DNA from 2 places in the Peribacillus sp. NPDC058002 genome. Region 1 is predicted to be linked to the other one. Evidence: riboswitches for the same ligand, from Rfam matches in the RefSeq annotation. Region 1 holds a riboswitch; the other holds the start of a gene.
What was found. A riboswitch is a leader RNA that binds a small molecule or an ion and turns the genes downstream of it on or off. The one in region 1 is predicted to bind glycine.
Positions count from the first base shown of each region.

Region 2: it holds a riboswitch for glycine, as region 1 does, so the genes downstream of both, ACFVSH_RS15085 (amino acid permease) here and gcvT (glycine cleavage system aminomethyltransferase GcvT) in region 1, are expected to answer to the same signal.

Region 1 covers NZ_JBHVQU010000026.1:3,930-8,553, forward strand. The annotation lists gene gcvPA (aminomethyl-transferring glycine dehydrogenase subunit GcvPA) at 1-721, opposite strand, end outside; gene gcvT (glycine cleavage system aminomethyltransferase GcvT) at 739-1,845, opposite strand; glycine riboswitch at 1,987-2,070, opposite strand; glycine riboswitch at 2,074-2,161, opposite strand; gene ACFVSH_RS07655 (DEAD/DEAH box helicase) at 2,535-4,223, shown strand; gene ACFVSH_RS07660 (YqhG family protein) at 4,201-4,624, shown strand, end outside.
Region 2 covers NZ_JBHVQU010000082.1:10,454-15,077, reverse strand. The annotation lists gene ACFVSH_RS15100 (hypothetical protein) at 1-1,278, opposite strand, end outside; partial or broken gene ACFVSH_RS15095 (NAD(P)-binding domain-containing protein) at 1,922-1,996, shown strand; gene ACFVSH_RS15090 (hypothetical protein) at 2,015-2,242, shown strand; glycine riboswitch at 2,522-2,621, shown strand; glycine riboswitch at 2,625-2,681, shown strand; gene ACFVSH_RS15085 (amino acid permease) at 3,033-4,412, shown strand.

The sequences.
Region 1 (4,624 bases):
TGGAAACGATAAACATGGACTTGACACCATGAATGATTTCCTCCATTTCTTTCAATGGCTCGATGCGGCCAAAAAAGTTCGGATATTGCACGATCACTCCTGCAATGTCATCATTCGCCAATTCGCTTAAAGCAGCTAAATCCGTCACACCGTCTTTATAAGGAATTTCGACCACTTCCACCCGTTGCCCTTTCGCATATGTCTTCACAACTTCCCTTGATTCAGGATGAACGGTTCCTGAAATGAGAATCTTCTTGCGCCGCGTCTGGCCTGAAGCAAGCATGGCTGCTTCGGCTAGCGCCGTCCCGCCATCATACATGGAGGAGTTAGCTACATCCATTCCCGTCAATTCGCATATCATCGTTTGATATTCGAAGATCGCCTGAAGCTCGCCCTGTGAAATTTCTGGCTGATACGGTGTATAAGCCGTATAAAACTCAGAACGGGATAAAACATGATCGACGATGACCGGTGCGTAATGATCATAGACACCCGCACCAAGGAAGGAAGCATAGTTTTTAAGGTCCGCATTCTTGGCAGCTAGCCTTGATAATTCTTTCATTAATGCAGGTTCCGATTTAGCAGGCTTAATATCGTATTCTCCTTGAAAGCGAACGCTTTCAGGGATATCATTGAAAAGTTCTTGAGCAGAAGATACCCCTATAACTTCCAGCATTTCTTGTTTATCTTGCTCTGTCATGGGTAAATAACGATGTTTCATCTAATGACCATTCCCCTCTATTTACGTGGTTTTTTATAAAAAGGTGTTTGTATGATAACGGCTTTCAAACGCTTGGAACGGATTTCCACTTCGACTTCCGCATCCAGTACCGAAAATTCCTTATCGATAAGTACCAATCCCACGTTTTTCTTCAATGTGGGTGATTGGGTACCGGTCGTGACCTCACCAATGACTTTATCACCGCTGTAGATCTTATACCCATGACGCGGAATGCCACGGTCAATCATTTCAATTCCCACAAGCTTGCGGGGAGCTCCATTCTCCTTTTGCTCAGCAAGAACGGCTTTCCCGAAAAAGTCCACTTCCTTATCCACTTTCACTGCAAAACCAATACCGGCTTCTATCGGGGTGATGTCCGCTGAAAGCTCCTGCCCATACAGCGGCAGCTTCGCTTCAAAACGCAGGGTATCACGAGCACCTAAACCAATCGGCTGAACCCCCTCTTCCTTTCCGGCTTCCATAATCGCCTTCCAAAGGGCAGGACCATTTTCACTGTCACTATATATCTCAAAACCATCTTCACCAGTGTATCCAGTACGGGATACCAACGTGGAGATACCGTTAATCAGGACATTTTCCTTGAACTTGAAAAATCCAATTTCACTTAAGTCAGTATTTCCCGATAGTTTTTGTAATATCTTTTCTGCAGATGGTCCTTGAAGTGCCAGCTGTGTATAGTCACTCGATACATTCGTAATTTGGACATCTTCCGTTAAATTAGCTTGAAGCCAATTGAAATCTTTTTCTGTATTCGCTGCATTGACCACGAGCAGATAGTCGTCCTCTGCCCTTTTATACACGATAAGATCATCAACCGTGCCTCCGTTTTCATAACACATGGCGGTATATTGGGCACCGCCCTGCTGCAGCTTTGATATATCATTAGTCAGCATCTTCTGTAAAAAGGAAAGGCTTCCAGGACCCTTAACATCGACTTCCCCCATATGGGAAACATCGAATAACCCCGCTTTTGTACGTACGGCTTCATGTTCGTCCTTAATACCCGAAAATTGGACAGGAAGTTCCCAGCCGCCAAAATCGATCGTTTTACCTCCGTATTCACGATAAACCTCAAATAGTGGTGTTCTTTTTAAATTGGTCAAAAAATGACCCCCTTCAGATTTTTTTTAAAAATTGATTGGCTTCATTATCAAAAGCTTCTTGTCATTTCGCATCAGGTATATCCTGATTCATGATGTGAAAAAAGCACAAAAAAGGACAGAGAAAGCCCATTTGAGCTTTTTCTCTGTCCTGAAACCTGAAAGTTTACCTATGTAATAGGTTTTCCCCTTTGGTGGCCGTCCCAAAACGGGCGGCGCTCTCCAGAGTTGCGTCCAATAAGAGTTCTTTTGCCTGAGAGATTCACTGCTAAGTTTGCTCCTTCGGCGCTACATCCGTAGTCTCTCCCCTTATCTTCACCCGCATATGAATGGTTCGCCAATGAAAGGAAGCGAAATAGCCCCAAGCATCGGTAAAACCTTTGAGCATCATGGAATGCATTCTCTGCCAATTCTCCTAAAACTTCAGAAACCGTTTGAGTGTCTCCTTCAGTAATCTTGGATAAATTAAGAGCCTATAGCCCATACTAAGAAAACGCGAACTGCAAAATAGATGTACAAAGATTCTTTGTAGCGTTTGGAAATTGAATTTTCTAAATATACTTATATCCTACCCTAAGAAACTTATCTCTGCAATATCTTTTGAAGAGAAATATTTTTCTTACTTCACATACGAAATGTTCGGGTTTTGACCCTTTATTAAGGAAATTATGATTTAAGAGGGAGTTATTTCTATGAAAATCAATATATCCTTCAATTCTGAATGGAATGACGAGCTTCTGCAAAAAATGGAAAATGACGGTCCATGGGGAAATTGGGATCTTTATAAGTTGGCGGTTCAAATGGAGGAAAATCTTATCATCCCTGATTTTGAAGGTTTACAGGCGCCCAAGCACCTTCCGCAGTTAACCCCGCTTCCCCATCAATTGGAAGCAGCGAAGCAAGTGGTGGAAAAGATGAATGGAAAGGCCATTTTAGCTGATGAGGTGGGGCTCGGAAAAACAATTGAAGCAGGCTTGATCCTAAAAGAGTATATGATTAGGGGCCTTGTAAAAAAAGTATTGATCCTTGTTCCAGCCTCCCTTGTCACACAATGGGCTTTTGAATTGAATACCAAGTTTCATATACCTGCAGTTGTTCAGAGAAAAAGTTATGTTTGGGAATCCTGTGATGTAGTCATTTCATCCATCGATACAGCTAAACGCGCTCCACATCGAGATATCATTTTCACTCAGGAATATGACTTCATCATTATTGATGAGGCTCATAAACTTAAAAATAATAAGACGAAGAACTATGAATTCGTCCAAAATCTGAAAAAGAAATTTTGTTTACTCCTGACAGCCACTCCGATTCAAAATAAAGTCGAGGAGATTTTTCACCTCGTTTCGTTATTGAAACCGGGCCACTTGGGAAATGCTTCGCTCTTTTCGGAAAAGTATAAAGGGAAAGGCCGCAACATCATTGAAGATGAACACCTAAAGGAACTGGTCAATACTGTCATGATTCGAAACCGGCGGGCCGATACTGGCATTGAATGGACAAAACGGCATGTGGAAACCATCACCATTGAATTTTCTCCAACGGAACAGGCATTGTATGATGCTGTTTCCAAATTCAAGCCTATTTCGGATGGATCAAAAGGAAGCGCCTTTTCGGCTCTCACCCTCCAAAGGGAAGCATGCAGCAGCAGAGAGGCGGTCTTTTATACTTTAAAGAATATGAAAGAAAAATATGATCAGCCTTCCCCTGACTTTTTGGCAAAGCTTGATGATTTATTTTCTAAGGTGAATGAAACAGTTCAAAACTCCAAGGCTGAAAAAGCTTTGGAACTGATCAAGAAAATTGATGACAAAGTGATTATCTTTACCGAATACCGGGCGACTCAGCTATATCTCCAATGGTACCTTCAGCAGAATGGAATTTCTTCGGTTCCTTTCCGAGGCGGTTTTAAGCGCGGAAAGAAAGACTGGATGAGAGAATTATTCCAAAAGAATATACAGGTATTAATTGCAACAGAAGCTGGCGGGGAAGGGATAAACCTTCAGTTTTGCCATCACTTGATTAATTTTGACCTGCCATGGAACCCCATGAGGCTCGAACAGAGAATTGGACGGATTCACCGCCTTGGTCAGGAAGAAGATGTAATGATTTATAACTTTGCCACGAAAAATACAGTAGAAGAACATATTCTGAAGTTACTATACGAAAAAATAAATTTATTTGAAAAAGTAATTGGAGAATTGGATGATATTCTAACCAAACTGGATATTAACAATATTGAAGAATATTTAATCGATGTGGTCGGCGAGTCCAAAACAGAGGGCGAAATGAAGATCAAGATGGATAATTTTTCATCATTAATCCAATTCGCCCAATCCATGAAGGAAGGTGAGGTTCATGCAGCAACGGGAAATTCATGATTTTTTAAAAACTTACTTTAAGGCCAACGATTGTGAAATACTGGATAATGCGCCGGCCCACCTTACAGTCCAATTGACGATTGAAATGGATAAAGAATTGATGAATAGACCCTTTTATTGGCATTATCTAGAAAAAACAGGTGGCGTTCCGAACCCAGCACAGATGACTTTCATTACCGATCCCGAACAGGCTCCAGCCGATTTAAAGGGAGAAATGATTCATTTTGGCTCCCCACGCCTACATCAGATTATTCAATCAACCAAAAAGCTGGCAGGGTATACTAGACTTTTTGAGGATGCTCCTCCACCAAAGGGCGGCGGAAATAATCCTTTGTTTCCTTGGCTGACCCTGAATGTGAAAATATCCTATCAATGTGACCGTAAAAAAGATACTTTCATGT
Region 2 (4,624 bases), on a different contig from region 1:
TTCGTTAATCTCATACTTCAAATCAACTTTATTCGTTCTTGAATCATATGAAGTTTTTATATACTTAATGGAAGGTGAAGTTGTATCGGGTTTTGTTAATGTAAATGTAACCGTTGCCGAGCTTTTATTTTGATTACTATCGATCGTTGCAATTTCAAATGAGTACTTACCGTTCAAAACCTTCGATACATTCCACGAGGTCCATTGGATACCGGCATTTTTCTCTGTATTATTGATCGGAGTAGCTAGGATTTTACCTTTTGCGTCTTTTACTTGAACAGTAACCTTTGATTTTTCATTGGTCTCATACTTTAGAAAAACCTTATTCGCTTTTGAGTCATATGATGTATTTGTATTATTAATAACTGGTGCCGTTGTGTCAGGCTTTGTTAATGAAAATGGAACAGATGCTGAACTTGAATTATTACTACTATCAATCGTTCTAATTTCAAAGGTGTATGAACCGGTGCTTACCCTTGAAGCATCCCAAAAGACTAATTGCGATCCTGATGGCTTTTCGTCCCCTGAAACAAGAGAAGCGACGATATCCTCTTTTTCATCCTTAACTTCCACTGTCACATTCGCTTTTTCATTCGTATCAAAGGTTAATTTGACTTGGTCTGTTTTAGTATCATAATACGTTTTTATATCATTAATTGTTGGCGCTGTTTCATCTTTAGGGGCAGGGTCCGGAACTGGTGTTGGGATTGGCGTTGGAATGACAGGTGCCGGGTCCGGCTTTACTGGTTCTACTTCCTCAGGTTCTGGCTTATAAGCTTGTTTTAAGCTTGTCCCTTCATAATAGAATGCAAGAATCTCGCGATACGTATTTCCCTGTTCGCCAGCCTTTTTCGCGCCATACTGGCTTAGTCCGACACCATGGCCGAAGCCTTTTCCTGAAACGTTAATCGTATCCTTTGCAGTATCCACTTTGTCTATTAAAAAGCTTTTCATGAAGCTCAGACCTATAATGTCTCTAATTTTGGAAGCCGCTACATCTTCTAATATTACACTTTGTTGTAGTGCTTTCCCCTTTTCTTTCACCATAAATTCAATCGTAATACTTCCTTTACTCACCCTGCCGCCACTTGTTGGTGCTTGAAGGGTGAGTAAAGGGACAGCGATAATTCTAATATCTTTGCCTGTATAGCCATTTGACTGTAGCCATGCTTTTATATTAGAAATTTCTTGTGTTTGTTCGACTTCCTTCGTATTAGCCCACCATGTATCTGGTTTTGTCAGATCTAAGTTTGTAAGGTCTATTTGATGCTTCTTCACACTAAAGCTCCATGCAGTTTACGGATCATATGGATCGTTTTTGACCATTAAATATGGTCGCTCTGTGCCGCCCCAAACATTTTTGTTGGACTCCGTTTTTCCACCATTGCTAGAGTAAAAAAGAGCATCTGATCCTATGTCGATACGAATACAAAGGTAGTCAATAAGGTTGCAAAAAGAAGTAATTCAAATACAAATAGATTCGTAACGACACAATGGCAAGTAGACGCACAGCTTCCATGTCCATATTGTAGTCAGTGGTTGGCAGCGACTAACTTCTCCAGACATGCCAAGCGACACTTAACAACCACACAGGATATTTTCACGAATGAGAAATTTAGAGAAAAAATCAAAGAAATGATCCAGGCGAAAAAAGAAGAATTAAATTAGAAATTATTATCATTACTGGGATAATCAAGCATTCTCCCTGTAAGGGTGGGGGTTAAATCTTACAAGAAGAATATGTGTTTATCTACCTGCAAAACCAGGCTCTGAAAGGAGAAGAAAGAACCGGAGTAACGTATATCCAAGTAAATAATTTGGATCAATTAGGATTATTATTGTATAACTAGAGACGAGATTTAAAGATTGATTTCAAAGTAGCTAAGCTTGATTCTAATAATTAAGAAGGGACGAATGGACCATGGCAAAACAACAAATCGGTGTGATAGGTTTAGCCGTAATGGGTGAAAATCTCGCATTAAATATTGAAAGTCGAAAAAGGTGGTGAGCGGAAATGAGTAAGGATAAGAAAATCAAGCTAAAGAAGCCAAAGAAGTGGTGGGGATGGGTTCTAGCAATTATCGTCATTGCTAATTTAGCAAGTGGTTGGGACCAAGAGGAAGTTGTTAAAGAAGAGAAGGAGGATGCCCCTAAGCAATCTTTACTGCTGCAAGGATTCTCGCGAGTCTCGCAATACGTCAATTTTCTCTTTTTCCATACATCAATTGTGATAAAAATATAGACAATATTACCTTCCCCCATCTATAGATCTAGACGTATTTTCAATCGACAAAATGCCTAAATCCTTCGTTATTCTAAGCATCGTTCAAAAGTGGATTGGTTTGCACCTACGATACAACAAATTTGATTTTGCATAGCTAATAACTTCTAATTTATGAACTGTCAGAAAAAAATATCGTCTGCGTTTAAAATTCAGAAAATAGGGATTTTTCGGATAGTTGTTGAAATTCCCATTAAAACCCGTTAATATACAACTATTAAAGCAACTTTATATCAGCGGATGATGATTGTGGGAGAGACTAAACGTTGTTTAGCACCGAAGGAGCAAACCCTAAAAAACAGGGAACTAATCTCTCAGGTAAATGGACTACAATTGGACGCGTCTCTGGAGAGAGCCCAAGGCCACCGAAGGAGTTAAACTCTCAGGTAAAAAGACAGAGGAAGTTAGGAAACCCCCTATCTTTCCCCTGCCCTTTTTGTATTTGGAAAGATAAAAAAGGAAAAAGAGAGGAGTGTGCATTGAAATCTGTTAAAAAGAGTTAATCTTTTAATTTCAACGATTACCGCACAATATTTTTTTCAAAAAGGTTGGTAGATTAGAAAAAAATTAAAAAAGGGGACAGAATATGAATCTATTTTGATAAAAATCTATATCCAGTACCTATTAAGGAAAGCGCTTACATTAGTGGGGTCAGTCTCCCAGTACGCTAAGTATTTAACTCATTGAAGGACTGACCCTTTATAAAGAAAAAAATCCAAGTAGCCTATAAAAGTAGAAAGTGGGGAATCGTATGCAGGAACAAAAGTTGGATAGAGGGTTAAAAAACAGGCACGTACAACTCATAGCTATTGGTGGTGCAATCGGAACGGGATTATTTCTTGGAGCGGGTAAATCTATTCATTTAGCTGGGCCATCAATTTTATTTGCTTACTTGATTACAGGCGTCATTTGTTTTTTAATCATGCGCGCTCTTGGAGAACTACTCTTATCTAATTTGAACTATCATTCTTTTGTTGACTTTGTAAAAGACTATTTAGGTAATATGGCGGCATTTGTTACTGGCTGGACCTACTGGTTTTGCTGGATTTCAATCGCAATGGCCGACTTAACAGCAGTTGGTCTTTATACCCAGTATTGGTTTCCTTCCGTACCACAGTGGATGCCAGGTTTAATTGCGCTTGTCATTTTGCTATTTATGAATCTAGCCACCGTAAAACTTTTTGGCGAAATGGAATTCTGGTTCGCATTAATTAAAGTTATCGCTATTCTAGCACTAATTGGTATCGGTATTTTCATGATTATTAAAGGCTTTTCCACAGATTCAGGCGCAGCCAGTTTCACAAATCTATGGAGACACGAAGGTATGTTCCCAAATGGAATAAATGGCTTTATCCTCTCATTCCAGATGGTAGTGTTTGCGTTTGTTGGTATTGAACTTGTAGGACTTACAGCGGGTGAAACAGAAGATCCAGAGAAAGTTATCCCAAAAGCAATCAATAATATTCCTATCCGGATTATAATTTTCTACATTGGCGCACTTATTGTCATTATGAGTGTCTATCCGTGGAACGCAATCATCCCATCGGAAAGCCCATTCGTCCAAGTATTTGTGGCAGTTGGTATCGCTGCAGCTGCCGGTATCGTCAATTTTGTCGTCCTAACATCGGCCGCTTCGGCATGTAACAGCGCAATCTTCAGTACAAGCCGGATGGTATACTCACTTGCCAAAGATAAAAATGCACCTGTGCCATTTGCAAAACTTAATGCCCGTAAAGTACCTTCCAATGCATTGGCCTTTTCAACTGTCGTCATTCTAACTTCCGTTGTTTTGAACTATTTAATGCCCGAAGGAGTATTTACGTTAATTACAAGTATTTCTACAGTATGTTTCATCTTTATTTGGGGAATTACTGTCATCAGTCATTTGAAATACCGCAAAACAAGGCCAGATCTAGCGAAAATGAACAAATTTAAATTACCACTTTATCCAATTTCTAATTACTTGATCCTTGCTTTCCTAGCGTTCGTACTTGTTGTGCTTGCACTTGCGGAAGATACTCGTGTTGCCTTGTTCGTAACTCCTGTTTGGTTTCTTTTGCTGATTGCGATTTATAAGATGCGAAAAACGAAGGTAGATCAGACGAATCAGAGGAAGGTAGTGGGAAATTAAGTGGCAGTCTGCCCGCTTTAATAAGCAACCATTAAGATATATGAATGCTTATATTTTGATGAGAAAGGGATTATTTTAGAATAGTGTTGTTAACGCTTTCAAAATTGCTTGACATAATTAATCACAACTACTATTCTAAATGTACCAAATTGAATAAGCGAATGACAGTTGTGGGAGAGTGCAATGCGACACAAGCCACCGAAGGAGCAAGT